Regions from separate parts of the Lentzea roselyniae genome, predicted to be linked through region 1. Evidence: riboswitches for the same ligand, from Rfam matches in the RefSeq annotation. Region 1 holds a riboswitch; each other region holds the start of a gene.
The links. Region 1 has a riboswitch for S-adenosylmethionine ahead of ABFX45_RS36970 (aminotransferase class V-fold PLP-dependent enzyme). Riboswitches for the same ligand answer to the same signal wherever they lie in the genome.

Region 2: it holds a riboswitch for S-adenosylmethionine, as region 1 does, so the genes downstream of both, ABFX45_RS09385 (methionine ABC transporter ATP-binding protein) here and ABFX45_RS36970 (aminotransferase class V-fold PLP-dependent enzyme) in region 1, are expected to answer to the same signal.
Region 3: it holds a riboswitch for S-adenosylmethionine, as region 1 does, so the genes downstream of both, thrC (threonine synthase) here and ABFX45_RS36970 (aminotransferase class V-fold PLP-dependent enzyme) in region 1, are expected to answer to the same signal.

Annotation. Positions count from the first base shown of each region.
Region 1 covers NZ_BAABBE010000030.1:52,648-62,399, reverse strand. Annotated here, with positions in the region: gene lspA (signal peptidase II) at 1-500, opposite strand, end outside; gene ABFX45_RS36970 (aminotransferase class V-fold PLP-dependent enzyme) at 524-1,855, opposite strand; SAM riboswitch class IV at 1,893-2,007, opposite strand; gene ABFX45_RS36965 (potassium/proton antiporter) at 2,082-3,569, opposite strand; gene ABFX45_RS36960 (M28 family metallopeptidase) at 3,699-4,643, shown strand; gene ABFX45_RS36955 (TetR/AcrR family transcriptional regulator) at 4,616-5,167, opposite strand; gene ABFX45_RS36950 (hypothetical protein) at 5,225-5,677, shown strand; gene ABFX45_RS36945 (class I SAM-dependent methyltransferase) at 5,678-6,304, opposite strand; gene ABFX45_RS36940 (hypothetical protein) at 6,394-7,356, opposite strand; gene ABFX45_RS36935 (hypothetical protein) at 7,392-8,345, opposite strand; gene ileS (isoleucine--tRNA ligase) at 8,466-9,752, opposite strand, start outside.
Region 2 covers NZ_BAABBE010000004.1:360,582-370,333, reverse strand. Annotated here, with positions in the region: gene ABFX45_RS09400 (TatD family hydrolase) at 1-209, shown strand, start outside; gene ABFX45_RS09395 (resuscitation-promoting factor) at 511-1,920, shown strand; gene rsmA (16S rRNA (adenine(1518)-N(6)/adenine(1519)-N(6))-dimethyltransferase RsmA) at 2,059-2,892, shown strand; SAM riboswitch class I at 2,981-3,074, shown strand; gene ABFX45_RS09385 (methionine ABC transporter ATP-binding protein) at 3,290-4,288, shown strand; gene ABFX45_RS09380 (methionine ABC transporter permease) at 4,285-4,968, shown strand; gene ABFX45_RS09375 (MetQ/NlpA family ABC transporter substrate-binding protein) at 4,998-5,786, shown strand; gene ABFX45_RS09370 (4-(cytidine 5'-diphospho)-2-C-methyl-D-erythritol kinase) at 5,844-6,806, shown strand; gene ABFX45_RS09365 (ABC-F family ATP-binding cassette domain-containing protein) at 6,977-8,746, shown strand; gene ABFX45_RS46390 (DivIVA domain-containing protein) at 8,749-9,752, opposite strand, start outside.
Region 3 covers NZ_BAABBE010000014.1:227,177-236,928, forward strand. Annotated here, with positions in the region: gene octT (diglucosylglycerate octanoyltransferase) at 1-245, shown strand, start outside; gene ABFX45_RS25765 (DegV family protein) at 266-1,159, shown strand; gene ABFX45_RS25770 (ComEA family DNA-binding protein) at 1,247-1,930, shown strand; gene ABFX45_RS25775 (ComEC/Rec2 family competence protein) at 2,075-4,687, shown strand; gene ABFX45_RS25780 (hypothetical protein) at 4,624-4,821, shown strand; gene thrC (threonine synthase) at 4,895-6,151, opposite strand; SAM riboswitch class I at 6,163-6,288, opposite strand; gene holA (DNA polymerase III subunit delta) at 6,367-7,344, shown strand; gene ABFX45_RS25795 (class I SAM-dependent methyltransferase) at 7,345-8,148, opposite strand; gene rpsT (30S ribosomal protein S20) at 8,256-8,522, opposite strand; gene ABFX45_RS25805 (glycoside hydrolase family 3 N-terminal domain-containing protein) at 8,649-9,752, opposite strand, start outside.

The sequences.
Region 1 (9,752 bases):
CCGCGCATCGGGCCCGGCTCGCGGAAGAGGCGGTCGGCGAGGTTGCCGACGGCGCCGCCGAGCACCAGGCCCAGTCCGACGGCCCAGGGCTGGGAGCGCAGGTTGCGCGAGATCCAGAGGATGAACCCGGCGACGCCCAGCGCGATGAGCGCGAGGATCCACGTCATGCCCTCGGCCAGGCCGAACGCGGCGCCGGGGTTGCGGACGAACGTGAGGTAGAGCACGCCGCCGAACAGCTTGATCGGGTCGGCACCCTCGAGGAACGCCACCGACAGGACCTTGGTGAGCACGTCCAGGGCCAGCACGCCACCGGCCAGGATCGCGAGGATCCCTGTCCGCGGCTCCGGCAGCGAACCGGTGATCGAGAACTCCGGCTCGACGACCTCGTCCGCCGGTTTCTCCTGCTCGCCCGCCTCGGGCTTCGCGGGTTCCTCGGCCGGTTTCGACTCGCTGACCTGCTCCTCGGCAGGAGTCTCTGCGGCCTTGGACTCGTCACTCACCAGGTCATTGTCCACGACCGGGACTACGCGAGGAACGGCGGCAGGGTTCGGCTGTCGTCCTCGGCCACCCAGCGGCCGTCGCGCTGCGTGTAGGTCCACTTCGGACCCTCGGTGACCAGAGTGCGCAACGCGGCCACCAGACGATCGACGTGCTCGGCCGTCGTACCCAGGCCGATCGAGGCGCGGACAGCGCGGTCCTCGTGCGCTCCAGCCTGCTTGACGAGCCGTCCGACGATCACGTGGGCGCAGAACGCTCCGTCACGGACGCCGATGCCGTACTCGGCGGACAGGGCGGCCGCGAGGAAGCCCGCGTCGAAGCCGGGGATGGTGAAGCTCACGACGCCCACCTTGTCGGCGTCGGTCAGGATCGACAGCTCGCGGAAGCCCGGGATCGTGCGCAGGCCGTCCCTCAGCCGCGTCAGCAGCTCCTGCTCGTGCGCGACGGTCTGCTCCCAGTGCCGCGACAGGATCTCGCAGGCCGCGGCCAGCGCGTGCACGCCGACGACGTTGGGGCTCCCGGCCTCGTGCCGCTCGGGCACCGCGGACCAGGCCACGCCGAGCCGGTCACCGTGGTCGGTCACCTTCGACGTCGCGCCGCCGCCCACCAGGTACGGCTGGGCCTGCTGCAGCCAGTCCGCGCGGCCGACCAGCACACCGGCACCGAACGGCGCGTAGATCTTGTGGCCGGAGAACGCGACGTAGTCGACGCCCAGCTCACGCACGTCGATCGGGCGGTGCGGGGCGAGCTGCGCGGCGTCCAGCGCGATCCGCGCGCCGTGCCTGCGAGCGACCTTCGCGAGCTCCGCGACCGGCCACAGCTCCCCCGTGACGTTGGACGCCCCGGTGACGATCACGAGCCGAGGGCCGACCGGGGCGGCGGCCAGAGCCCGGTCCAGCGCGACCACTGCAGCGCCGGACGAAGCAGGAGCGGGGATCCGCTGAACGTCGGGACCACGCCAGGGCAGCAGCGCCGCGTGGTGCTCGCTGTCGAAGAGAACGACCGCGGTGCCGCGAGGAACGCTGCGCGCCAACAGGTTCAGCGAATCGGTGGTGTTGCGGGTGAAGACGACGGTGTCGGAGGCGTGCGCCCCGACGAACTTGCGGATGCGGTCACGGGCCTGCTCGTAGACGCGGGTCGAGACCTGGGAGGCGAACCCGGCGCCGCGGTGCACGCTGGCGTACCAGGGCAGCAGCTCGTCGACGGCGTCGCGCACCTCCTGAAGACACGGCGCGCTGGCCGCGTGGTCGAGGTTGGCGTAGGTGACGCGCTCTCCGGTCACCAGCGGAACACGCAGGTCAGAGCCGACAACAGCCGGAACCGCAGTGCTGGTGGTCTTGGTGATCGCGAGCGTCATCGAGCTGCCTCCGAGGCCAGGGGCCCCGTGTCGCGAAGGCCCGCGCTTGACCGGCGCCCCACGCGCCGGACCAGGTCCTCACCAAGGGCACCCCACCGCGGTTGGAGGGTTGCCGGCCAGCAAGCTTGGGCTTGACGCTGGCTCTCATGACCTGCCGACGACGTTAGCGGAGCCTCGCGGCGCTCGTCGACTCCCGATCACATGCTGAGAAGCCTCGGAGACAGAACTAATCGCCGGTCTCACCCTTCCACCGTGCGTAGCGACCGGCCCGGTCGACGGCACGAATGCGCCGCTCAGCAGCGTCACGCGCTTCTTCGGTGGTGACGATGAGCAACTGGTCGTCGGTCTGCAGCCGCGTCGTCGGTTGTGGCGTGAAACTCTTCCCTGCACGCACGACGAGGCTCACCGTGGCACCGATCGGCAGCCGCAGCTCGGACATGTAGACGCCGTGCAGCTTCGACCCGCGCTGGATGTGCACCTGCAGCAGCTCGGCGCTCAGCTCGTCCAGCGGCGAGGAGTCGACCTGCACCTCCTGCGGCTCACCCGCGCGCACCAGGCCGAGACGCCGCGCGAGGAACGGCAACGTCGTGCCCTGCACCACCGTCAGCACGATGACCAGCACGAACACCGCGTCGACCAGCTCACGCGCGCCTTCGACACCCTGGATCAGCGGGATCAGCGCGAACACGATCGGCACCGCACCGCGCAGCCCCGACCAGGAGAGGAACACCTGCTCCCGCCACGGCACCTTGAACGGCAGCGCGGCGACGACGACGGACAACGGCCGGGCCACGAGCGTCACCACCACGCCCGCGATCAGCGCGGGAACCAGCACGTCGAGCAGCCGCGACGGCGACGCGTAGAGGCCGAGCAGGACGAAGAGCCCGATCTGGGCGAGCCAGCCGAGACCTTCGGCGAAGGAGAGGGTGTCCGCGCGGTGCGGCAGGCGGGCGTTGCCCAGCACCAGAGCCGCGACGTAGGTGGCGAGGAATCCGGACGCGTGCAGCAGATCGCCCGCCGTGTAGGCCATGACGCACACCGCAACCGTGGCGAGCGGGTACAGACCGGTCGCGGGCAGCGCCGCGCGTCTCAGCCCGGCACCGCCGAGGATGCCCAGTGCGACGCCGATGAGCGCGCCCGCGGCCAGTTCGTAGAGCACGAGCAGCGGCGCGGTCCAGGTGATCTGGTCCGCGGAGGCCAGCAGCACGACGGCGATGTAGACGGGTGCGTCGTTGAGACCTGACTCCAGTTCGAGCGCGCCCGTGAGCCGCGCTCCCACGCCCAACGACCGCAGCACGCTGAACACGGCCGCCGCGTCCGTGGACGACAGCACCGCGCCCCACAGCAACGCCATCCGCCAGTCGAGGCCGAGCAGGTGGTGCAATGCCGTGCCGGTGATCGCGACGCTCACCGCAACGGCCACTGTGGACAGTGTGACGCCTAACCACAGGGACGTCTTCACGGCCTGCCAGCGGGTCGTGAGGCCACCCTCGGTCAAGATCAGCACGAGGGCCGCGACGCCGAGCGACTGGGTGAGGTCTGCGTCGTCGAAGTTGATGCCGAGCACGGACTCGCCGAGGACCACGCCGATGCCCAGGTACAGCAGCAACGAGGGCAGCCCAAGCCGGATCGACACACGCACCGCGATCACGGAGATCAGCAGGACGGCGGCGCCGATGCCCAGCACGACGGTGACGTCACCCACCTGGACCATTCTGAGTGATCACCACCGAATTGGACGAATCCGACGCGTCGAACAACCAGCCGTTCGCACCTACCGGGCTCATGCGCACAGGAGCATGTTGATCAGTGGCTCAATCCCAACCCTGCACGGAGTTGAACCATGAGGATCCTCATCGCACTGGCGGCCGCCTTGACGGTGGCCGGAGCAACCACAGCACAGGCGGCCGCTCCGCCCGAAGTCACCGCTCTGGCGGCTCCCAACATCAACGTCGCGAACGTGCAAGCCCACCTCAACCAGTTCCAGTCGATCGCGAACGCCAACGGCGGCAGCCGCGCGCACGGACGTCCGGGGTACCTGGCCTCGGTGAACTGGGTGAAGGGCAAGCTCGACGCGGCGGGCTTCACCACGCGGGTGCAGTCGTTCACCTACAACGGCGCCACCGGCTACAACCTGATCGCGGACTACCCCGGCGGCGACCTGAACAACGTTGTCATGCTCGGTGGCCACCTCGACAGCGTCACCTCGGGACCCGGCATCAACGACAACGGCACGGGCTCCGCGTCGATCCTGGAGGTCGCCCTCCAGATGAAGGCCACCGGTTTCCAGCCGACCAAGCACGTCCGGTTCGCCTGGTGGGGCGCGGAGGAGCTCGGCCTGCGCGGCTCGAGGTTCTACGTGAACTCCCTGTCCGCCGCGGACAAGTCGAGGATCAAGGCCTACCTGAACTTCGACATGACCGGCTCGCCGAACCCCGGCTACTTCGTCTACGACGGTGCTGACGGTCAGCCCGCCGGTTCGGTGGCGCTGCAGCAGCGACTGCAGGCGGGTTTCACGACGCTGAACGTCCAGACCGAGCTGGTCAAGGTCGGCGGCCGCTCCGACCACGCCGCCTTCGCCGCGGCGAACATCCCGACCGGCGGCACCTTCACCGGTGCCGAGCAGACCAAGACCACCGCCCAGGCGAGGAAGTGGGGCGGCACGGCCGGCCTGGCCTTCGACCGCTGCTACCACCGCTCCTGCGACACCACGTCCAACGTCAACGCCACGGCGCTCGACCGCAACGCGGACGTGATCGCCTACGCGTTGTGGGCGATCGCGGCCTGAGTCAGCACCTGCACGGCCTCGTCGACCATCGGCTCGACGAGGCCGGGCAGGGTCGCGAACATCTGCACCTGGCCCAGGTAGAGGCTGAACGCGATCAACGCGCGCTTCCTCGCGTGCTCCGCGTCGAACCCGAGCTGCTCGAACAGCTCGGTCAGGTAGCCCAGCCGCCGTTCGGTGACCCGCTGGAGAACCGGCCCGATCACCTCGTTCCCGGCGCCCGCCTGCAAAGCCATCTCCACCGACCCCTTGCGGGTGCGGTCGAGCACCGTCTCGAACAACGTCCTGAGCTTGTCCCGCGGTGACTTCTCGGCCTCGACGAGCTCGATGACCTTCTCGGTGTGCTCCCGCTCCCACCGCTCGACGGTCGCTTTCAGCAGCGCCTCGCGGTTGGGGAAGTGGTGGTAGACGCTCCCCTTCGTCGCGCCGGCCCTGGCCGCGAGCGGCTCGATCGCGACGGCGGGCAGCCCGCCTTCCGCGAGTGCTCTCAGCGCTATCTCAGTCCAGTCGTCACGAGTGCGGCGCATTTCCGTACGCTAGCGTATGTTTCGCCAACATACGGTGCCGTATGGAAGGAGCGTGTCGTGGTTCGCAACGTGCACGAGAGGGAACTGCCGGTACCCGCCGGACCGTTCGTCGAACGCATCCAGGAGCTGTGGCCACCCCTGTGGGGCAAGCAGGAGTTCGACCGCCCGCTCGGCGTCGGCGCCGACGGCGGGCACGGCCCGATCCGCTACCACTGCACGGAGTTCAAGCCCGGCGAGTCGATCACCTTCGCCTTCAGCGACGGCGAGGGCACGCACACGCTGTCGGCCTCGGGCAACGTGGTGCGGCACGAGCTGATCGGCAATTTCAGCCTCGGCGCACGGCTGCGCTGGGCGCTGGTGATCCGCTGGCTGCACGACGCCTGTCTGGAGGACCTCTTCGACAACTTCGAGCGGGCGGCGGGCCGCGAGCCCGCCACGCCGGCGCGGTGGTCGCTCTGGGTCCGGTTCGTGCGGCGGATGCTGATCAGGCGCCGGCCGGCGCGCGTCTGATCAGGACTGCTCGCGCAGCAGCAGCTGGCCCTGCAGGAAACGCTCGCCCTCGTTCGGCGCCCGCACCAGCCGCGCGACCTCGCCGAACCCGGCCTCACCCGCCAGGTCGGCGAGACTGCCGGGCGACCACCGGTAGGCGAGCGTGACCTTGTGGTCGAACTCCTGCGGCTCCGGATCGTCGCCGGCGTAGAAGCCGAGCAGGAGGTACCCGCCCGGCACCAGCACCCGCGCGAACTCGGCGAACACGACCGGCAGCTGCTCCGGGGGCGTGTGGATCAAGGAGTAGTTCGCCAGCAGGCCGCTCACCGCCGAGTTCGCGAGGTCCAGCGCGGTCATCGACCCCACGTCGAACCGGAGATCCGGACGGGACCGCCGGGCGATGGCGATCATCTCGGGCGACAGGTCGATGCCGAAGGCGTTCAGTCCGAGCGAGTGCAGGTGTGCGGTCACGTGTCCGGGGCCGCAGCCGACGTCCGCGACCGGCCCGGAGTCGTGGGCCTGCACGAGCTCGGCGAACGCGGTCAGCAGTGCGCGCTCCAGCGGCAGGGTGTCGAGCACGTCGCCGAACAGCTCGGCGTAGAGGGGCGCGACGGAGTCGTAGGCAGTCCTCGTGGACGGTTCGGTCACGACGGAAACCGTAGTGCCCCAACGGTCCGCGAGCGTGAAGGCGTGCGCGGTGGCCGGAACCACCGCGCACGCCGCCGGCTACACCTCGGTCACGCCCGACACGTCGCCCTGCGCGGGATGAGCGGGCCGCTGCCCGGCCAGTGGTACCCGATCAGACCGCCGTCCTCCGCGATGTGGTCGACGTCCAGCAGGCCGGGCACGTCCTCGATCTCGCCGTTGGCCCGCACCACGACAACGGGCCTGTCCGGGGCGCCGCCGGTCACGTCACCACTGGTGTTGATCTCGAGCGGGTGCGGAAACAGCGGACCCAGCTCCCGCACGATCCTGCCGTCGGCACCCCACTCCACCGCCGTGCCGGGGAAGTTGCTGGGCGGCCCGGACGTGCCGACCACCCGCCCGCCGCGCACCGACACCGCGGTGACGGAGTTGTGGCCGGGCAACGTCTCCAGCCGGACCGCGTTGCCGTCGCGGTCCCACAGGTAACCCACGTAGTCGCCGCCGCCGATCATCGTTTGCGCGATCACCCGCCCCTCGTCGTCGATGCCGCGCACCGTCCCGCCACGACGGTTGTCCGGGTTCGGCAGCGCCCGCGGCGTGCTCGAGCCGGCCGGCCACACCACGATCGTGCTGCCGGAGCTGCCCGCCACGTCTCCCGCGGCGTTGATCGAGGTGACCCACGTCCGGCCGGTGGTGCCGGGCAACGGCTGCAGCACCTCCCGCACACCCGCTGCCGACAGCCGGAACGACAGCACGTCGGTGTTGGCGGCCAGCGTGCCGGTAGCACTGACACCCATCACGATGGTCTGCTCGCGGAAGCGCCACAACCGAGGCTGGTTTCCTTGCCAGACAACGGTTTGCATGCCCCAGTTGTCCGAAGCGACCCACACGCCGTCGGACGAGGCGTGGAACCCGTAGACGTCCGCGCCATCGGGCAACGGCAGATCCGTCGTCACCCAGGTGCATCCGGTCCCGGCCTGCGCCGCTCCCGGAACCACCACGGCGAACGCGAGCGCCGCAGCGCACGCCGAATGGACCACCTTGCTCAGCTTCACAACATCCCCCAGATCATGATCAACGGACAGGTGAATCACGCACCACGGACGCACTTCAGGACGACCGGGTAACTGCTCGACTGTTCGAGGACACGCGTGCCGTACAGGTCGCCTTCGTCGGTGATGACACCGAAACGCGCACCGCTGTCCACCCCCACCTGCTGGTCGAGGTCCGGCCAGAACGCGGTCGCCCCGGTCGTCGTGCCGTTGTCCACGGTGCCCAGCAGGTGACCGTGGGAGTTCACGCTCAGCGCGTCCACCGCGCCGGCGAACGGCCCGCTCTCCCGGCCGTGCAGGTGCCAGCGCACGATCTGCTGACCGGACCGGCCCGCGGCGTAGGAGCCGCGCACCGCCCGCACCTCCACGTCCGTGCCCGCGCCGAGCTGCACGGGACCTGAGGCGCCGAGCCAGTAGGTGCCCGTGTTCGACGAGGCCAGCACCGTCCCGTCGTCGGCGATGCCGATCGCCGACCACGAGGCGTCGGTACCCGGCACGAGCCGGGCATCAGCAGAGCCGGCCGGCCACACCACCGGTTTGCCGTCCGACTCGCCGAGCACGTCGCCGCGCTCGTTCACGTCGATCGCCTGCACGCCGTGCTCCCCCTGCCAGCCGCGCAGGGTCGTGTACACGCCTGCCTGCCAGCGCGACGCCGCCGGGAAGGTGTGACCCGTCAGGATCACTACGCCGGACGAGTTCACATCACTGGCGTAGACGACGTTTCTGAAGAACGACAGCTGGTCGACCAGCTGCCCGTCCTTCCAGACCAGTACCGCCGAACCGGACGTCCAGCGGAAGGAGCCGTTGCCGACGGCCCACACCCCGGCGGCACCGGCCACGCCGCTCGGCCCCACACCGTCCGGCTTCGGCAGCTCGGACTCGGTCCAGGTGTCGCAGAAAGCCGGATCGGCCGACGCGGTGGCGGGCGCCACCACTCCGGCGGAAAGGACCAGTGCGCCCACGAGGACGCGCCATCCCCCAGTGAAGACCATTGCAATTCCCCCTTGCCGGTTGGCCCGGGGGACGACCGTAGCGAGAGGGTCTGACAGTTCTTCCGCCGCAGACGTGCGACGGGGCCGCCGTCCGAAGACAGCGGCCCCGTACAACTGCGATCACACTCGCGCGACAGCCACCTTGACCTTCAGGCCGTCGCCGACGGTGCCCTCCGCGGAGCCCTCACCGAAGACGACCGACGACGTCAGCGTCTCCGACTTCACGAACTCCAGGTGCGGCTCCACGGCGGAGCGCACCGCGTCCGGCAGTTCCAGCGTCAGCGTGATCCGGTCGGACACGTCCAGCGCGGCGTCCTTGCGCGCCTGCTGCACCACACGCACCAGGTCACGCGCGACACCCTCGGCCTCCAGCTCCGGCGTCACCACCGTGTCGAGCACGACGACGCCGGCGCCACCCGGCAGTGCCGCCGTGGCAGCCGGATCGGTTGCCACCAGCCGCTGTTCGTACTCGCCCTCGAACAGCTCGACACCGGCGGCGACGATCCGTCCGTCCACTTCGGACCAGTCACCGGCCTTGACGGCCTTGATGACCTTCTGCACGTTCGGTCCGAGGCGCGGACCGGCGGCGCGTGCGTTCACCACGAGCTGGAACTGCCCGTACGCGTCGACGTCGGTGGTCAGCGAGACCTCCTTGACGTTGACCTCGTCGCGCACGATCTCGGCGAAGTCCTCCAGCGACGCCGCGACCGGCGACGCGACCGTCAAGCGCGCCAACGGAAGCCGCACGCGCAGCTTGTTCCCCTTGCGCAGGGACAACGCCGTCGAGCAGACCGCGCGCACCTCGTCCATCGCCGTCACGAGAGCGTCGTCCGCCGGCAGGTCGGACACCGACGGGAAGTCCGTCAGGTGCACCGAACGCCCACCGGTCAGCCCGCGCCACACGACCTCGGTCGTGTACGGCAGCAACGGCGCCGCCACGCGCGTGACGACCTCCAGCACCGTGTGCAGGGTGTCGATCGCGTCCTGCTCACCGTCCCAGAACCGCTGCCGCGACCGCCGCACGTACCAGTTCGTGAGCACCTCCAGGTACTCCCGCACCATCTGGCACGCGCCGGAGATGTCGTAGACGTCCATCGCCGCCTGGACGTCGCGCACCAGGTCGTGAGTCTTCGCGAGCGCATAGCGGTCCAGCACGTGCGAGGAGTCGGTCCGCCAGGTGCCCTCCTTCCCGGAAGCGTTGGCGTACAACGCGAGGAAGTACCAGGAGTTCCACAGCGGCAGCACCGCCTGGCGCACCGCGTCCCTGATGCCGCGCTCGGTCACCACCAGGTCGCCACCGCGCAGGATCGGCGACGCCATGAGGAACCACCTCATCGCGTCCGAGCCGTCGCGGTCGAAGACCTCGTTGACGTCCGGGTAGTTCTTCAGCGACTTGGACATCTTCTG
Region 2 (9,752 bases), on a different contig from region 1:
AGGCGGCGCAGCTGGTGCCCCAGGATCAGCTCCTGGTCGAGACGGACGCGCCGTTCCTGACGCCGCATCCGTTCCGGGGCCGCCCAAATGAGCCCTATTGTGTGAATTACACAGTTCGCGATTTGGCCACGCTGCGTGGCGAAGATCTTTCTGAACTCTGCGCCGCAGTCACCCGTAATGCTCAACGAGTGTTCGGACTCGACTACTGAGATGCGACGTAAGACGAACGGAGCAAAGGGTTCCTACCCCCATGGGTGACTGAGGTCACAACATTGGCGGGGGTGTTTGCGCAACGTCCGCGACCCCGTTACTGTCCCGTGACCGTGCCACCGAAGCCGACCTTGTCGCTTAGGGGCACGCCCGCAGTCGGGGCGGGACCGAAGCCAGAAGCGCGAAGAAGCGAGACCACGTAGGAGGAGTTGCCGGGAACCTTCGAGCTCAACCCTCGAATGATCTTGTCAACGCCAACTGTGCGGTGGCCTCGAGCTTCCGCAATGGAGGTATCGACCCTTGTCTGGAAGCGACAGAACTGCCGCTCCGTACGACTTCAACGACGACACCGACTGGTTCACGCCGGTCGGGCGCACTGCAGTCGGTGTCGCGGACCCACACCCGAGCTTTCCCGCCGGTGCGCTGACCATCTCGCCCGCGGACGTGCTCGAGGTGCTCGGCCCGGACGCCGATGAGCTCCTCGCCACGGCGAACGTCGACGTCGACGAGCTGATCCGGCTCATCAACGCCGAGACGACGATCATGCCGCCCCTCGTCCTCCCGTCGGAGGAAGAGGAGAAGGAGGACCCGCAGCTCCTCGTCACGGCCGTCTCGTCCTGGAAGCGCCGCTTCCTCAAGGGCGCGGTCGCCGCGGTCCTCGTCTCGATCTCCGGCGGCGGCGTGACCGCCATGGCCATGGACAAGTCGCTGACCGTCGACGTCGACGGCTCGCTGCAGACGGTCCACTCGTACGAGGGCACGGTCGGCGAGGTCCTGGCGGAGGAGGGCATCGTCGTCGGTGAGCACGACGCCCTGTCCCCGTCGCTGAACGCCCCGATCTCCGACGGCGGCAAGATCACCCTCGACCGCGGCCGCCTGGTCAAGATGAGCATCGACGGCCAGGCCCGCGAGGACTGGGTCCGCTCCGTCACCGTCGAGGAAGCCGCCCGCCAGGCAGGCGTCCCGACCGAGGGCGCCTGGTTCTCCGCGCCGGGCACGCAGGACATCCCCCTCGAGGGCATGAACCTGGAGATCAAGACCCGCAAGAGCATCAAGCTCTTCGACGGCGCCAACCCGGTCCGCGAGATCCAGACCACCGCCGTCACGGTCGACGAGCTCCTGAAGCAGGAGAACCTCTCCCTCGGCCCGGAGGACGCGGTCGCGTCCGGCACCGACGTGAAGCTCGCCACGGGCGCCGAGGTCTACATCTCCCGCACCGGCGTCACGGTCATCAACGTGAACGAGCCGGTCGCCCCACCGGTCGAGAAGACCAACGACCCGAACATGAACGCGGGCGAGCAGAAGGTCACCGATCCGGGCACTCCGGGCGAGCAGATCTCGACCTACCGCGTGACGGTGAAGAACGGCAAGGAGATCAGCCGCGAGAAGATCGGCGGCAAGGTCACCAAGGAGCCGAAGCCCAAGAAGATCACCGTGGGCACCAAGCCCCTCCCCGACAGCGAGGTCTGGGACCGTCTCGCCAAGTGCGAGGCAGGCGGCAACTGGTCCATCAACACGGGCAACGGCTACTACGGCGGCCTCCAGTTCTCGGCCAGCACCTGGGCCGCCCACGGCGGCACCGCCTACGCCCAGCTCCCGCACCAGGCCACGCGCGAGCAGCAGATCGCCGTCGCCACCAAGCTCCGCGACCGCGCGGGTGGCACGTACGGCGCCTGGCCGGGCTGCCGCGCGAAGCTGGGTCTGCCGTAGACCCGCACCACTTCCGTTTTGCTCGATGAGGCCGCTGCTGGTTCGCCAGGGGCGGCCTTCGTCGTGCCCGGGGTGGGTTGAGGTGCGAGCACCCGCCCTTCGTCCCTCAGGCCAACCTGCGAGAATGCTCCGGTGAGCCTGCTGGGACCCGCCGAAGTCAGAAGACTGGCCGAAGAACTCGGCATCCGCCCAACCAAGAAACTGGGCCAGAACTTCGTGCACGACCCCAACACGGTCCGCAAGATCGTCGCCGCCGCAGACCTGACCGAGGACGACATCGTCTTGGAGGTGGGCCCCGGCCTGGGCTCCCTGACCCTCGCCCTGCTCCCCAACGCCAAACAGGTCGTCGCGGTGGAGATCGACCCCCCGCTGGCCGAACGCCTCCCGCAGACCGTCCGCGAGCAGGACCCGGAGAACGCGGCCAAGCTGCACGTCGTCCTGAAGGACGCCATGAGGGTCACCGGGGACGACCTGCCGGCCCAGCCGACCGCGATCGTGGCCAACCTCCCGTACAACGTCGCCGTCCCGGTGGTCCTCCACCTCCTGAACGAGCTCCCCACCCTCGAGAAGGGCCTGGTCATGGTCCAGGCCGAGGTGGCGGACAGGATGGCCGCGAAGCCGGGCAGCAAGATCTACGGCGTCCCCAGCGTGAAGCTCGCCTGGTACGCGGAGGCGAAGAAGGCCGGCCCCGTGGGCAGGAACGTCTTCTGGCCCGCTCCCAATGTGGACTCAGGTCTGGTTTCCTTCCACCGCCGCGAAAATCCGCTGTCCACAGTGGACAAGGCGCGGCTCTTCACGATCGTCGACGCGGCCTTCGCGCAGCGGCGGAAAACCCTCCGCGCGGCCCTCAAGGGCTGGGCCGAGACGGCCGGCGTCAACGTCGACGAGCTGCTCGAGAAAGCGGGCATCGACCCCCAGGTCAGGGGCGAGCAACTCAGCGTGATCGACTTCATCCGGATCGCGGAGGTCTAGGCCGGAGATCCATCGGCCAACAGTGTGATCTGTCGAACGATCCGGATTCTGGCTTGCGCAACCGAACGTGTGTCCGGTTGACTGCTAGATGCCATCCGGAGCGACCGAGAGACCTGGCTCTTTGACGTCGCAGCAACCACCCGCTGGATGCGGGCAGGTGCTAACGCCAGGACCGATGGAGGATCACATGGGTACCACGCGAATGCTGACGCGCCGTCGAGTTGTCGACCAGTGCCGTCGCACCGCTTCTGCATGTCGTCGCCACCTCGTCTAAGGCGCCTTCTTCAAGTCCTTTGACGCGGCCCTCCCGTAGTACGAGGGGCGCACACCTGAGCAGAACTTCGACCGCGCACCGCCCACGAGGCGAGTGTGCGTCGCGCGCAGCCGTGGAGCAGATGTGATCACTGTCGAAAACCTCACCAAGTCCTTCCAGGGTGTCAACGCCCTGAACGGCGTGACCCTCGACGTCGAGGCGGGCACCGTGCTCGGCGTCGTCGGCCCGAGCGGGGCCGGCAAGTCGACGCTCGCCCGGTGCGTGGCGCTGCTCGAGCGTCCCGACTCCGGGGCGATCCGCGTCGACGGCACGGACATCACCGCGCTGGACGGGTCGGCCCTCCGGGCCGCCAGGCGGCAGATCGGTGTTGTGCCGCAAGGGGACTCGCTCCTCCGGCAGCGCACCGCGGCCGGCAACATCGCGCTGCCGCTCGAAAGCGCCGGTGTCCCCGGACCGCAGCGTCGCAGCCGCGTGGGCGAGCTGCTGGACCTCGTCGGCCTGACCGACAAGGCCGGCGCCTACCCCGACCAGCTGTCCGGCGGGCAGCGCCAGCGCATCGCCGTGGCGCGCGCACTCGCCGCGAACCCGAGCGTTCTGCTCGCCGACGAGCCCACCAGCGCCCTGGACCCGGAGACCACCGGTTCAGTGCTGACGGTGCTCGACCGTGCGCGCGCTGAGCTGGGTGTGACCGTTCTCGTCGTCACGCACGACATGGGCGTGGTCCGCAAGATCTGCGATGACGTCGCCGTGCTGGAGCAGGGCCGCGTCGTCGAGCACGGCAAGGTGCTCGACCTGGTCAGCGATGCGGCCAGCCGCACGAGCGGGGCGCTGCTGCCCGCCGTGGACCTCAACCCGATCAACGAGAGCAGCTACGACCGCGTCGCGGACGTCGTGCTCGTCGGGTTCGCCGCGGTCGGCGCGCTGCTGCCAGAGGCCTCGCACCGGTTCGGCGTCGAGCTGAACATCGTCGGTGGCGGTCTCACGCGTCTCGGCGAGACGCCGGTCGCGCGGTTCCGCCTCGGCCTGAACGGTGAGCGGTCCGACTCCGCGCTGGAGTGGATCAGCGAGGCCGGTGGCGCTGTGCAGAGGTCCCTGAAGGGCCCGCAGGGAGTAGCTGCGTGAGGTCTGCTACACCCTGGTCCGACGTGCTGAGCTACCTCGTCGAGGCCACCGGGGAAACGCTGTACATGGTCGGCGTCTCCACCGTGATCGCCACAGCTTTCGGAGTTCCCCTCGGGGTTTGGCTGCAGCTCACCGCCAAGGGCGGGCTGCGGCCGAACCCCGCGGTGCACCGCGTTCTCGGCTTCATCACCGACCTGGCCCGCTCGATGCCGTTCATCGTGCTGCTCGTCGCGCTCACGTCGGTCACCCGCCTGATCGTCGGCGGATCCATCGGCAGTACAGCGGTGATCGTGCCGTTGGCGGTGGGTGCGATCCCGTTCGTCGGGCGGCTCGTGCAGAACATCCTGTCCGAGGTGCACGTGACCGTGGTCGAGGCCGCGGTGACCACGGGCGCCTCGACGCTCAGGATCGTTCGCTCGGTGCTGATCCGCGAGTCGCTGCCCGCGCTGATCAACGCCATCGGCGTCACAGTGATCGCCCTGATCGGCTACTCCGCCATGGCGGGCGTGATCGGCGGCGGTGGCCTCGGCGACCTGGCGATCCGCGAGGGCTACCAGCGCTTCAACGACCGGATCCTGTGGAGCACCGTGGCGTGGCTCGCCGTGCTCACGACGCTGATCCAGCTCGGCTTCACCCGTGCCGCTCGTGCGTCCGACCGGCGCCGGCACGCCTCAGTCTGACCCCTCAGAAATTTCTCAAAAGGAACGTCATGCGTATTCGTGCTGCCCTGATCGCGGCTGCTTTGACCGTTTTGTCCGCTTGCTCGTCCGGTGGCAGCGCCTCCGACACGCTGAAGGTCGGCGTCTCGCCGGTCCCGCACGCGCAGATCCTCAAGTACGTGGCCGACAACCTCGCCGCGCAGAAGGGCCTGAAGATCGAGGTCGTCGAGTTCACCGACTACGTGCAGCCGAACACCGCGCTGGTCGACGGCTCGCTCGACGCCAACTACTTCCAGACCGTCCCGTACCTGCAGACGTTCACGCAGGAGAGCGGCGCCAAGGTCGAGTGGGTCGAGCCCGTCCACGTCGAGCCGCTCGGCCTGTACTCGAAGAAGGTCAAGAAGCTCGACGAGCTGCCCCCGGGTGCCAAGGTCGCGCTCGCGAACGACGCCACGAACGAGACCCGCGGCCTGAAGCTGCTGGAGGCCAACGGCCTGATCAAGCTCAAGGCCGTCGACGCACCGACTGTGCGCGACATCGCGGAGAACCCCAAGAACCTGCAGTTCGTGCCGCTGGAGGCCGCTCAGCTGCCCAGGTCGCTGGAGGACACCGACGCGTCGGTGATCAACGGCAACTACGCGATCGACGCGGGCCTCAAGCCCGCCACCGACTCGCTCGCGCTGGAGAAGGCGGAGGGCAACCCGAACGCCAACGGCCTGGTCACGAGGACCGAGCTGAAGGACGACAAGCGCATCCGCGACCTGGCGGAGCTGCTCGGATCGCAGCAGGTCAAGGACTACATCAAGCAGACCTACAACGGTTCGGTCATCCCGGTCTGAGATCGCCGGTGGCCGGGGGAGGAGTCCGCGACTCCAGAACGCCCGTAGGCTGACATCGTGCTCGCAGTCGTTCCACCCCCGGTCACGGTCCGCGTCCCGGCCAAGGTCAACCTGCACCTGGCCGTCGGTGATGTGCGACCGGACGGCTACCACGACCTGGTGACGATCTTCCAGGCGCTGTCGCTGGTCGACGAGGTCACCGTCGCCGTGGCGGACGAACCAGGTGTAGAGGTCCACGGCGAGGGTGCCGACCAGGTCCCCACGGGAGCTTCGAACCTCGCCTGGCGTGCCGTGCGGCTGCTCGCCACGCACGTGGGCAAGGACCCGGACGACCCGAAGGTCCGCGTCGTCATCCGCAAGGCCATCCCGGTCGCGGGCGGCATGGCGGGCGGCAGCGCCGACGCGGCCGCGACGCTCGTGGGCCTGTCGTCGTTGTGGCGGCTGGAGATCAGCCGCGACGAGCTGGCCGAGCTGGCAGGAAAGCTCGGCGCGGACGTGCCTTTCGCCCTCTACGGCGCCACCGCGCTCGGCACCGGCCGCGGCGAGCGGATCGTCCCGGTGCTGGGACGCCACCAGTTCCACTGGGTCCTCGCGTTCGACCGGCGCGGACTGTCCACTCCGGACGTGTTCGACGAGCTGGACCGCCTGCGCGCCGAGGGTGACCCGCCGCGTGTCGGCCAGGTCGAGGCGGTGCTGGAGGGCCTGTCCTCCGGTGACCCGCGGCAGCTGGCCCTGTTGCTGGGCAACGACCTGCAGGCCGCCGCCGTCTCGCTGCGGCCGAACCTGCGCCGCACGTTGCGCGCGGGTGTCGACGCGGGCGCGCTGGCCGGCATCGTGTCCGGCTCGGGCCCCACGACGGCGTTCCTGTGCGAGGACGGCGACACGGCGGTGCGCGTGGCCGCGGAGCTCGCCGGTGCCGGGGTGTGCCGGACCGTCCGCGTGGCGCACGGGCCGGTGCCCGGTGCGCGCGTGATCACGACCGAAGAGCCCAAGCCGACGCCGCCCGAGGTGCACGCGTAGCCAGGGCGTTTGGGCGGGCTAGTGCCGTGACCGGCAGCCTTTGCCCCGTATTTCGACGGTCAGACGGGTGCGAGGCGCCCTGCTGAGCGCCGGAAGACGCGGCGGAGGTTGCCGGTCACGGCACTAGGTAGCCTTCATCGGGCAGTTTCTTCCGAAGTCGTGAGGTTTTGATGGCCAACCTGGTCAACCTGGAGTCCGTGTCGAAGTCGTTCGGCGTCCAGCCGCTGCTGGACGGCGTGTCGCTCGGCGTCAACGAGGGCGATCGGATCGGTGTCGTCGGGCTGAACGGCGGCGGCAAGACGACGCTGCTCGAGGTGCTGGCCGGAGTGGAGCCCGCCGACGACGGCCGGGTCTCGCGGTCGCGCGACCTGCGGATGGCCGTCGTGACGCAGCGGACCGAGCTGCCGGAGGGCTCGACCGTGCGCAACGCGGTGATCGACCCGCTCGGCTTCGACGCCGAGCACGAGTGGGCCGCGGACGCGCGGGTGCGGTCTATTTTGGACGGCCTCGGGATCACGGCGCTGGGACTGGACTCCGTGGTCTCCACGATGTCCGGTGGCGAGCGGCGGCGGGTCGCGCTGGCGGCCGCGCTGATCCAGGACCTCGAGCTGATCGTGCTGGACGAGCCGACGAACCACCTGGACGTCGAGGGTGTGCGGTGGCTCGCGGAGCACCTGCTGGCCCGCAAGTGCGCGCTCGTGGTCGTGACGCACGACCGGTGGTTCCTCGACACGGTCTGCAACCGCACGTGGGAAGTCGTGCTGGGCAAGGTCGAGCAGTACGAGGGCGGGTACGCCGACTGGATCTTCGCACGCGCCGAGCGGCAGCGGCTCGCGGACGCGGCGGAGGAGAAGCGGCAGAACCTGGCGCGCAAGGAGCTCGCGTGGCTGCGCCGTGGTGCGCCTGCTCGTACGTCCAAGCCGCGCTACCGGATCGAGGCGGCCGAGGCGTTGATCGCGGACGTGCCGGCGCCGCGCGACAACGTCGAGCTGCTCGCGTTCGCGAAGAAGCGCTTGGGCCGCACGGTGATCGAGCTCGAGGGCGCGACATTGTCCATTCCGGACCGGGTGCTGGTCCGTGACCTCACGTGGCGCATCGGGCCCGGCGACCGGATCGGTCTGGTCGGCGTCAACGGGTCCGGCAAGACGACGTTGCTGAAGCTGCTGGCGGGCGAGCGCGAACCCGAGACGGGCAAGCGGATCCAGGGCCAGACGGTGAAGATCGCGCACCTCTCGCAGGAGCTGCACGACCTCGACGGGTCGATGCGCGTGCTGGAGGCGATCGAGGAGATCGCGCGCCGCGTCGTCCTCGGCAAGTACGAGATGTCGGCGTCGCAGCTGGGTGAGCGGTTCGGGTTCTCGTCGCAGAAGCAGTGGACGCCGGTGTCGGACCTGTCCGGTGGCGAACGGCGGCGGCTGCAGCTGTGCCGGTTGCTGATGGCCGAGCCGAACGTGCTGCTGCTCGACGAGCCCACGAACGACCTGGACATCGACACGTTGCAGCAGCTGGAAGACCTGCTCGACTCGTGGCCCGGCACGCTCGTCGTGATCTCGCACGACCGCTACCTCGTCGAGCGCGTGTGCGACAAGGTCGTGGCGTTGTTCGGTGACGGCAAGCTGACCGACCTGCCCGGCGGGATCGACGAGTACCTCAAGCGCCGGGACTCGTTGCGCGACAGGGAGACTTCCACTGGTCCGGCCGTCGAGAAGACGCCGTCGAACGCCGCCGACCAGCGTGCCGCCCGCAAGGAGCTGGCCAGGCTGGAGCGGCGCCTCGAGGTGCTGCACAAGAAGGAAGCCGAGCTGCACGCCGCGCTCGCAGAGGCCGCGACCGACCCCGACAAGCTGCTGAAGCTCGACGCCGAGCTCCGCGCCGTGCTGGCGGAGGAGACCGACGTCGAGGCTGCGTGGATGGCCGCGGCCGAGGTCGTCGAGGGGTAGCCCTACTTGCCCCGGCGGCGCAGTTCGTTGGCGAGCATGGGCAGCAGTTCGTCGATGAACGACGTGTCGTAGCCCTGCCCGGAGAGCAGCGCGTGGCTGAAGCGCGCCTTCATGACCTCCTCCGAGGTCGCGCCCAGCATGCCGTCGAGCGCGACGCCGATCTCCTCGAGCATCCGGTCGACCTGCGCGGTGCGGTAGCCGCGCTGGCCGGACGCCGCCTGGGGGATCCGCAGCTGGCGCAGGTCCTTCCACGACCTGATCGGGGGGATGCTGCGCACCGGTCCGGAGAGCTGCAGCTCGACCCGGCTGAGGAACGAGTCCACCTCGTTCTCGTCGTAGCCGCGCCGGCCGATCAACGGGCGGGAGAACCTGACGTCGCGGATGTCCTTCGCGGTCAGGTTGTCCTGACCGAGCAGCGTCGCCTCGATCCGGTCGAGGAACGCGTCCACCTGGGACTCCTGGTACCCGCGGCGGCCGCGGGGAGGACGGTGGAACGCGACGTTGCGTATGTCCGCGGCGGTGAGCTTCGGTGCCTCGACGGCGCGCGGCGTCGCCGGTTGCTGAGCCGGAAGCTGCTGCTGGGGGCGCTGCGGCGGTTGGGGACGGCGCTGCTGGGGCCGCTGCTGTTGCTGCGGCAGCTGTGTGGTCGGCGGCGTCTTGACCGGTGGCGGCGCGGTCTCGAACATGAGCACCACGAGGTCGAGGAACGTGTCGACGTCCTCCTCGTCGTACCCGAACGTGCCGGGCGCGGTCTCGCCGAACACCGCGTCCTGAATCTGTTGGGCGGTCAGGTTGTCCTGGCCGCGCAGCGTGGCCTCGATGCGGTCGAGGAACGCGTCGATCTGGCCTTCGTGGTAGCCGCGCGTGCCCGGTCTGGGCTTGTGGAAACGCACGGCGGCGACGTCGTCCGGGGACAGTCGCACCGCCGGTCTCAGCGCCTGTGAGGTCGCGTGCGCACCCTGAGCGGGCGCCGCGGCCTGCTGGCGTTGCGGAGTGGACCGCAGCG
Region 3 (9,752 bases), on a different contig from region 1:
TGCACCGGGCTCCCACGTATCGCTTTGTGCATGACGGACACGCGGCTGCGGCTGCGGCCGTGCGTGGCTGGGCCTCACGTGCGGGAGTGCCGTTGCTGGACCTGCCGGCCGTGATCGGTGAGCACGTGCGTTCCGGCGCAGGAAATCCAGACGGGATGCATTGGGGCTGGGAGGGCCACGAGCTGGTGGGCAAGGCGATGGCCGCCCTCATCTCGTCCGTGGCGTTGAGTCCCACGGAGGAGTGAGCCCCGTAGGCTCGTCGCTCGTGCGCATCTCCATCGTCACCGACTCCACGGCATACCTGCCCGAGGGGTTCGCGAAGCGCCATTCGATCACCGTGGTGCCGCTGCACGTGGCGGTGGACGGTGCCGGACGCCTCGATGGCGTCGACTTCGGTCCTTTCGAGCTGGCCGGTGCCCTTGCCGAGCACCGCCGCGTGACCACGTCTCGCCCGACGCCAGGCGAGATGGCTGCCGTGTACCGGGACGTCCTGTCGTCGTCGGACGCGATCGTGTCCGTGCATCTCTCTCGTGAGCTGTCCGGGACGTGGGAGGCGGCGCGGCTGGCTGCCGAGGAGATCGACCCGTCCCGGATTCGCGTGGTCGACTCGCGCTCGACGGGCATGGGGCTCGGTTTCGCGGTGTTGCGCGCGTGTGCGGCCGTCGCTGATGGACGTTCACACGCTGCCGTCGAGGAGGCCGCCACCTCTGCCGCCGCGCAGACCAGGATGTTCTTCTGCCTCGAAACCCTCGACCACCTGCGCAGGGGCGGGCGGATCGGCACGGCGGCGGCGCTGGTGGGGACCGCGCTGGCCGTGAAACCGCTGCTGCACATGGACGACGGCCGAATCGTGCCGCTGGAGAAGGTCCGCACGATGAGCCGGGCCGTGGGCCGCCTGGTCGACCTGGCTGCGGCCGCGGCGGGCGATGGCCCGGTAGGCCTGGCCGTGCACCACCTGGCAGCTCCCGAACGCGCCGCGGAACTGGCGACCCGGCTGGACGAACGCCTGCCCGGCTCGACGGGATGCGTGATCTCCGAGGTCGGCGCGGTGATCGGTGCCCACACGGGCCCAGGAGTGCTGGGCGTGGTGGTGCTGCCGGGAGGGCCCGACATCCTCCCACACACCCCCGACAATTCCGCGTCCTCAAGCCCCGAGTGATCGCGACCTGTCCACAACCCGCGAGTAATCCACAGCCCCGGAGCCAACCCGGTCACCCCACCCACCCCGCTCCGTAGCGTCGCCCCCATGCTCCCCCGCCCCCACCCTGCCGACAGCCCGAGCGAACGCCTGGCAGCCCTGGCCGCCAAGGTCCGCGCCGACCCGACCCTGGTCTACGCCCGCTCCGAAGACTCCGACGAACACGGCAAACCCCGCCGCCGCCTTCACCTGCCGCGCCTGCCACGCCGAGGCCTCCTGGCCCTGGGCATAGTCGTCGCCTGCACCGTGATCGGCCTGGGCAGCTGGTGGCAGAGCCCCGCCGCCGAACCGGCCCCGGCCGTGGCCCTCGTGAGCACCACGGCCGCGGCCCAGGAACTGGTCGTGAACGTGGTCGGCGAGGTGGCCACCCCCGGCCTGGTGACGGTGACCTCCGGCGCCAGAGTGGCCGACGCCGTCCGCCTGGCAGGCGGCATCAAGCCGGGCACCGACCTCCACAACCTGAACCTGGCCCGCAAACTGGCCGACGGCGAGCAGATAGCCGTCGGCCTGCCGCCCCAGGCCGCACCCGGCGCCGCCCCGTCCAAGCTGGACCTGAACGCGGCAACGGCCGCCGAACTGGACGCCCTGCCCGGCGTGGGCCCGGTGACGGCGCAGCGCATAGTCGAGCACCGCACCCGCAAGGGCCCGTTCGCCTCGGTCGACCAACTCCGCGAGGTGGAAGGCATCGGCGACACCAAGCTGGCCAAGCTGGCCGAGCTGGTCCACACCTGACCCGATCTTCCGATCCGGTTCAGCCCCGCTGCCCTCCAACAGGAGTCTGGTCATGCGTTCTGTCCACATCACCCGCCGAGCCACACCCCAATCCACCCGCGCCACCGAGCGACTGCTGCTCGAGTCAGGACAACGGAGGCTCCGGTGGTCCGCAAGCACTCGATAACCCACGACTACCGGCTGGTCCCCGCTGCGGCAGCGGTGTGGGCGACCGCCGTCGCCGGTCTCTTCCTCAGCTGGCAGGCGGCAGTCCTCACGGGCCTCGCGGCAGGGGCCATCGGCCTGGCCGCGTGGCGCAGAGCCTGGTGGACCAGGACCTGCGCGATCGCCCTCCTGATCTCCGGCCCGGTTGCCGCGGCCTGGGTGGGCAGCAACGTCCTGAGAGCCGAAACCCACCCGCTCCGACTGGCCGCCGACGAAGGCCGTACGACCACTCTCACCGTCGAACTCACGACCAGGCCGAAAGGCATCAGGGCCGCAGGCTTCGGCGGCCACCAGGCAGGCGTCGACCACGTGGTCATCACGGCGAAGGCGAACGGGGCCAAACTGGTCCTGCTGGCACCGGCCGACAAGTGGCGAAACCTGTTGCCAGGCCAAAGAGTCACGGCCAGGGGTACGCTCGCCCCGCCCCGAGGCGGCGATCTCACCTCGGCAGTCCTGCGAGTCCGCGGCCCGCCGACCGACCCGCGGCCACCTCCGATCTGGCAGAGCTGGGCGGACCACCTCCGCGACGGTCTGAAGGAAGCCAGCGAGGTCCTCGATGCCGAGGAAGCCGGCCTCCTGCCGGCACTGGTGGTGGGCGACACCGACCAGATGGTGCCTCGCATCGTCGACGAGTTCCGCACCGCCGGCCTCGCGCACCTGCTTGCGGTGAGCGGCGCGAACCTCGCGATCGTGTGCGGCGCGGTCTACCTGGTGGCCAAGCGACTCAGGGCCGGCCCGCGAACAGCGGCCGCGGCAGCGATGGCGGCCTTGGTCTGGTTCGTGGTCCTCGCGGGTCCGGAGCCCAGCGTGCTCAGAGCCGCGGTCATGGGTGCCGTCACGCTGCTGGCGCTCGTGCTGGGCCGGCGCCGGTCCACGCTCCCGAGCCTCGCGACCGCGATCCTCCTGCTGGTCCTCGTCGATCCCGCGCTGGGCGGCGATCCGGGGTTCGCGCTCTCCGTGGTGGCGACGGCGGCGCTGGTGCTGGTGGCGCCGAAGTGGTCGCGGGCGCTGAAGGAACGCGGCGTGCCCAGCGGCCTGGCCGAGGCGATCGTCGTACCGACGGCCGCAAGCCTGGCAACGGCTCCGTTGGTCGCCGGGCTCTCCGGTCAGGTCAGTCTCGTGGCGATCGTCGCCAACCTGGTCGCGGGGCCGGTGGTCGCACCCGCGACGGTGCTGGGCGTGGCGGCGGCAGCCGTCGCGCCGCTCTGGGACCCGGCCGCCGAACTGGTCGTGCACGTCGCCGGACCCGCGGTGACGTGGCTCATCCAGGTCGGGCGGCAGGCGGCGACCGTGCCCGGCGCGTCCGTCAGGTGGCCGGAGGGCTGGCTCGGGGCGATCGCGTTGACCGTGGTCGTGGCGACGGTGGTGTTGTTGCTGCGCCTCAAGAAGACGCGGACGTTGGTCGTCGCCGTGCTGGTCGGCGTCTTCGTGGTGCTGGTGCCGCTGAAGGTCGTGGCGCCGGCCTGGCCGCCGGACGGGTGGAAGGTGATCACCTGCGATGTGGGCCAGGGCGACGCACTGGTTCTGGCGACCGACGACGCCGACCGCGCGGTCGTGGTGGACACCGGGCCCGATCCCGGTGCCGTCGACCGGTGCCTGAAGACGTTGGGAATCAAGAGGATTCCTCTGGTCGTGTTGACGCATTTGCACGCGGACCACGTCCAGGGCCTGTCGGCTGTGCTCACCGGGCGTGCGGTGGGTGCGGTGGCGGTGGGGCCGCTCAAGGAGCCCGCGTGGGCGTGGAAGGAGGTCGGTCAACAGGCCCGCAGTCGTGGCGTGCGGGTGGTGGAGCCGAAGGCCGGTGAGCGGTTTGCCTGGCCCGGACTGGAAGTGGAGGTGCTGGGGCCACGACGGCCACCGACAGCAGGAGACACGAACACGACGGTCAACGATTACTCGCTCGTCCTCAAAGCACACACCAGAGCGGGCCGAGTGCTGCTCACCGGCGATGTCGAGCTGGCCGGCCAGTCGGCGTTGCTGGGGGAGCGGGACCTGGGTGCCGAGGTGCTCAAGGTGCCGCACCACGGCTCGCGGTACTCGGTGCCCGCGTTTCTCAAGGCCGTGCGGCCGCGGGTGGCGCTGGTGAGCGTCGGCACGGGCAACCGCTACGGGCACCCGAGTCCGCACGTGATGGACATGTTGCGGGCGGGAGGTGCGCTGGTGTTGCGCACGGACAGGGACGGAGACCTGGCGGTGTTGCCGGGAAACCGAATAGTACGAAGGAGAAGAGGATGGTCTGGATCAGGCTGTACAACGCGCGCTACCCGGTTCCCGGTGGCACGCCCGGGCTTGCGTGGGCCCTGTGGCAGACGAACTACTCGGCGACGCCATGGCCGCACGACGAGCTCAAACCCGATTTCGGTTACTACATCTGCGAAACACTCGAAGACGGCACCCGAGCCCTCACCTACAAGGCAACGACTACGCACGTGCTGCCACCGACCAAGGCCGCCGAACCGGAGGAGGCGTACGACCTCGTCTCGGAGTACGTGTTCGACGACGAACTGCGGATCGTGCCGCACGACTGGCACGACTACCACTACAACGTGCTGAAGGCGGAAGCCCCGTGGCCGCAACGAATCGTGGCGTGGCGCGCGAACGTGAACCCGATCGGGCCGCACGTGATGGACTGCCTGCAACGCTTTCCGCGTACCGGCTGGATGAAGACGGACGCCATTTCCTTCTGACACAACGGAGACAACGCGGTCCGGGGACGCGTGAACGTCCCCGGACCGGAAGGAGGTGATCAAAGCAGCGTGATCAGCCCAGTGCCTTGATGACGGCCTCTGCGGACGCCGGCACCGTCGCGCGCGGGCCGACCGTGTCGCCGAGCGCGTCGAGGGTCTTGAGGCCGTCGCCGGTGATCAGCAGCACGGTCTCGCCGTCCGGGTCGAGCTGGCCCGACTCGATCAGCTTCTTCGCCGTCGCCACGGTCACGCCGCCGGCGGTCTCGGCGAAGATGCCCTCGGTGCGGGCGAGGAGCTTGATGCCCTCGACGACCTCTTCGTCGGTCACGTCTTCGATGGCGCCGTTCGTGCGGCGGACCGCGTCGAGCACGTAGGGGCCGTCGGCCGGGGCGCCGATCGCCAGCGAGCGGGCGATGGTGTCCGGGCGGACCGGGCGGATGACGTCGTGGCCTTCCTTGTAGGCGGCGGACACCGGGCTGCAGCCGGTGGCCTGGGCGCCGAACACGCGGTACGGGGTGGCTTCGACGAGGTCGAGCTGGCCGAGTTCGCGGAACGCCTTGTCGACCTTGGTGAGCTGCGAGCCGGACGCGATGGGCACCACGATCTGGTCGGGCAGGCGCCAGCCGAGCTGCTCGGCGACCTCGTAGCCGAGGGTCTTCGAGCCCTCCGCGTAGTACGGGCGGACGTTGACGTTCACGAACGCCCAGTCCTCGTGCTCCGCGGCGAGTTCCTGGGCCAGGCGGTTCACGTCGTCGTAGTTGCCGTCGACGGCGATCAGGGCGCCCTCGTAGACGGCGCTCATCAGGATCTTGGCGCGCTCGAGAGAGGAGGGAACGAGAACCACCGACTGCCAGCCCGCGCGGGCGGCTGCCGCGGCGACTGCGTTCGCCAGGTTGCCGGTGGAGGGGCAGGCCAGCACCTTGAAGCCGAGCTCGCGGGCCGCGGCGAGCGCGACGCCGACCACGCGGTCCTTGAAGGAGTGGGTGGGGTTGCCGGTGTCGTCCTTCACCCAGACCTTGCGCACGCCCAGTGCCTTGGCGAGGTTGTGTGCCTCGACCAGACGGGTGCCGCCGGGGTCGGTGTTCGGGTGCTGTTCCACAGTGGACGGAACGGGGAGGAGGCCGCGGTAGCGCCAGATCGACCTGGGGCCGGCTTCGATGTCCTCGCGCCGGATCTTGCCGAAGTCGTAGGCCACTTCCAGCGGCCCGAAACACTCCAGACAGGCGTACTCAGGAGCGAGAGGAGTTTCATTTCCGCACTCACGGCACAGCAGTGCGCGGGCGGGGCCGAGGTCGAACTTCGTGCTCGTGGGCACAGAGACAGCAGTCATCGCGAGGTATCTCCTCATCTTTCCCGCGAAATCGAACGGGTCGGAATTGGCACCGTGATCGTCTGCGCATGGAGATAGCGCTGACGCCGGTTGCCGGGGCTTCTTCGGGCCGGTCCCTCTGCCCCTCTGGATGAGCGGTGTTCAGTTGTGGTCACCAAGCTACGACAAGAGCCCATTGCTCAGCCACAGACGTCCACGATCCGGGACGTGGGAGGATGCGGAGCGTGAGCGCACCGGAGTCACTGCACCTCGTCGTCGGCGAGGAGGAGTTGCTGGTCGAACGGGCTGTTCGGGCGGCTCTTGAAGCTGCACGCAAGGCCGATTCGAACGCCGACCTGACCCGCGTGCAGGTGACTGATCTCACGCCTCCCGAGCTGGCCGAGCTGGTCAGTCCGTCGCTGTTCGCAGAGGGCCGCGTGATCGTCCTGCAGAACGCGCAGGAGATCGGCAAGGAGATCGCCGACGCGGTCGTCTCCTACGCCAAGGCGCCCGCGGACGGGATCACGCTCGTCGTCGTGCACACGGGCGGTGGCCGCAGCAAGGCGGCCAAGGACCTGCCTGGACAACTGAAGAAGGCTGGCGCCGTGGTCATCGAGTGCCCGAAGGTCACCAAGCCGGGTGATCGGGAGGCCTTCGTCCGCAACGAGGTGCGGCAGGCGGGCGGCAAGATCGACCCCGAGGCCGTCGCCACGCTCATCGACGCCGTGGGCACGAACCTGCGCGAGCTCGCCGCGGCGGCGTCCCAGCTCGTCTCCGACACCGACGGCAAGGTGACGGTCGACGAGATCCGCCGCTACCACCAGGGCAAGGCCGAGGTGACCGGGTTCGCGGTCGCCGAGAAGGCCGTGACCGGTGACCGGGCAGGCGCCATGGAGGCGTTGCGCTGGGCCATGCAGCTGGGCGTGCCGCACGTGCTGGTCGCGGACGCCTTGGCGGACGCCGTGCGCACGGTCGCGCGTGTGTCCGCGGTGGGCCGGGCCGACCCGTTCAGCCTGGCCGGCCCGCTGGGCATGCCGCCGTGGAAGATCAAGAAGGCGCAGGCTCAGGCCCGCGGCTGGGACCAGTCGGGCCTCGCCGACGCGATGCAGGTCGTCGCGGGGCTCAACGCCGACGTCAAGGGCGTGGCGGCCGACGCCGACTACGCGCTGGAGCGTGCGGTGCTCAAGATCGTCGCCGCGCACGGCCGCCGCTGATCAGTCGCGGGGGATCCCGATCAGGTACTGGGCGCCGGTGAAGCCCGGCACGACGCCGATCTTCCACGTGAACGTCTCGGTGCCGGCCAGGCCGTCGACCATCCGCCGCAGTTCCGCGCGCCCGTACATGCGCAGGAACGACACGACGCTGTCGAAGAACATCATGAACGGCAGCACCGGCACGAGGTAGGTCAGCGCCAGCCGCAGGAGGTAGCGCGACAGGGGATTGCGCTGGAACGGTGCCGAAAGCAGCACGGCCAGTGTGATCAGGAACGGGAAGAGCAGCACGTACAGGAACGACCGCTTGGTGTCGACGACGACCATCGGCGAGCGGGTGTCGACGGCGTTCTGCAGCATCCGGGAAGCGAGCGCCGGCGGGAAGTGGTGGAAGGCGCCGTAGATCGTCCGCGTTCCCTCGACCGTGCAGTCGGTGGCGTCCACGGACGACGAGACGTAGTCCACGGAACAGCAGTTTGGCAGCCGTCGCCGGTGTGCAGCCTGAACGCGTTGAAAGGCACGGACGTTCGGCACCAGGTCCGTCAGCGTGACCTGGGTGTGGATGCCCTCGCGGTGCAGTTTGCGCTGGATGAGCGGTACCGGCCCGCCCGAGCCCGCGCAGAGGTCGACGATCCGGTGGGAGGCGCCCTCGCGCAGGGCGATCGACAACGGGACCGAGTACGCCCGTGCGGCGTCCGTCAGCCGGTAGATCGTCACGATGGACTCGGTGTGCAGGGTGCGCAGCACGGCAGGGGTGCGGTCCAGATCGTGCAGTTCCACGAAGTCGATGCGCGGAAGCGATTCCATGGTTCCCATCCCTACCGCGCAACCGGACCGGCAGTCCACTCCGGGACAGCGAAAAGGGCCTGCTCAACGAGGAGCAGGCCCTTCTCAGAGGCTTGTGCCGTGCTGAATCAGCCCTCGAGCTGGTTCGCGCGCAGCGCCATCGCCGACTTCTTGTTGGCGGCCTGGTTCGGGTGGATGACACCCTTGGTGGCGGCCTTGTCGAGCTTGCGGGACGCGTCCTGCAGCAGCTCCAGGGCTTTCGCCTTGTCACCGGCCTCGGCAGCCTCGCGGAACTTGCGGATGGCCGTCTTGAGGGACGACTTGACCGACTTGTTGCGAAGGCGCGCCTTCTCGTTGGTCTTGATCCGCTTGAGCTGGGACTTGATGTTCGCCATGCGACATCACCCTTCTGTGTCGAAACCGGAGTTCGTGACGCGCTTGGTCGGCACCGGCCTCGACGGCCGGCTCTCCTCCACGGCGGAGTGCCGCGCATTCACGACGACGAAGGATATCAGGCCAGCTCAGCGCACCGTGAAGGCGGCCTTCTCCGCGCCCACCACGGCCTCGTAGCCGCCGCGGGCGACCTCACGCCGGCCGTCGCCGTCCACGTCGCCCACGGTCAGCGCGAGCTGCGAGAGCTTGAACGACACCTCGACCTGCTTCGACTGTCCCGCAGCGAGTTCCACGCGCGTCCAGCCCACCAGGCGCTGGTCGGGCGTCAGCACCGGGGAGGCCGGTTGGCGCACGTAGACCGGCACCACGACCGTGCCCGCACGCCCGCCGGTGTTCGCCACCGTGAACTTCACCACGCCCGTCGAGCGATCAACGGCCACCGACGTGCTCGAGGTCGCGAACGAGGTGTACGACAGCCCGTGCCCGAACGCGAACAGCGGGTCGTACTTCGCGCCCGCCGACGTGTTCGCGCCCGGCAGCTGGTCGTAGGTGAGGGTCGGATCACCCAGCGTCCGAGGCCACGACACCGGCAGCTTGCCGCTCGGGTTCACCGCGCCGAACAGCACGTCGGCGATGGCCCGGCCGCCCTCGCTGCCCGGCAACCAGCCCGCGACCAGCGCGTTCGCGTCTGCGGCACCGCCGAGCACCTGGGGACGGGCGGTCAGCAGCACCACGACCACCGGCTTGCCGGTCGCCTGCACCGTGTCGACCCACGCCTGCTGCTCAGGAGTCAGCGCCGGGTTCTCCGTGTCGGCCGGACCCTCCGCACCTGGCTTCTCGCCCAGGACGACGACGACCGCGTCCGCACCAGCGGCTTCAGAAACGGCAGCAGCAGGAGTCGCAGCGTGCACAACAGACGCACCAGGAACAGCCTCACGCACGCCGGTCAGCACGGTCGCGGTCGGCGGCAGCGGTGAGTCGTCCGGCACGCCCTGCCACTCGACCGTCCAGCCGCCGAGCTGGCGGCGCACGTCGTCCGCGGTCTCACCGGTCACGACGATCTTCTTCGCCGAACCCGAGAGCGGCAGCACGCCGTCGTTCTTCAGCAGCACGGTGCCTTCGGCCGCTGCCTGACGTGCCAGCGGGCGGTCGACGTTCACCACGTTGCCGTCGGCCTTCGCCGGGTCCACGTACGGCTTTTCGAACAGCCCCAGGTCGAACTTGAGCTTCAG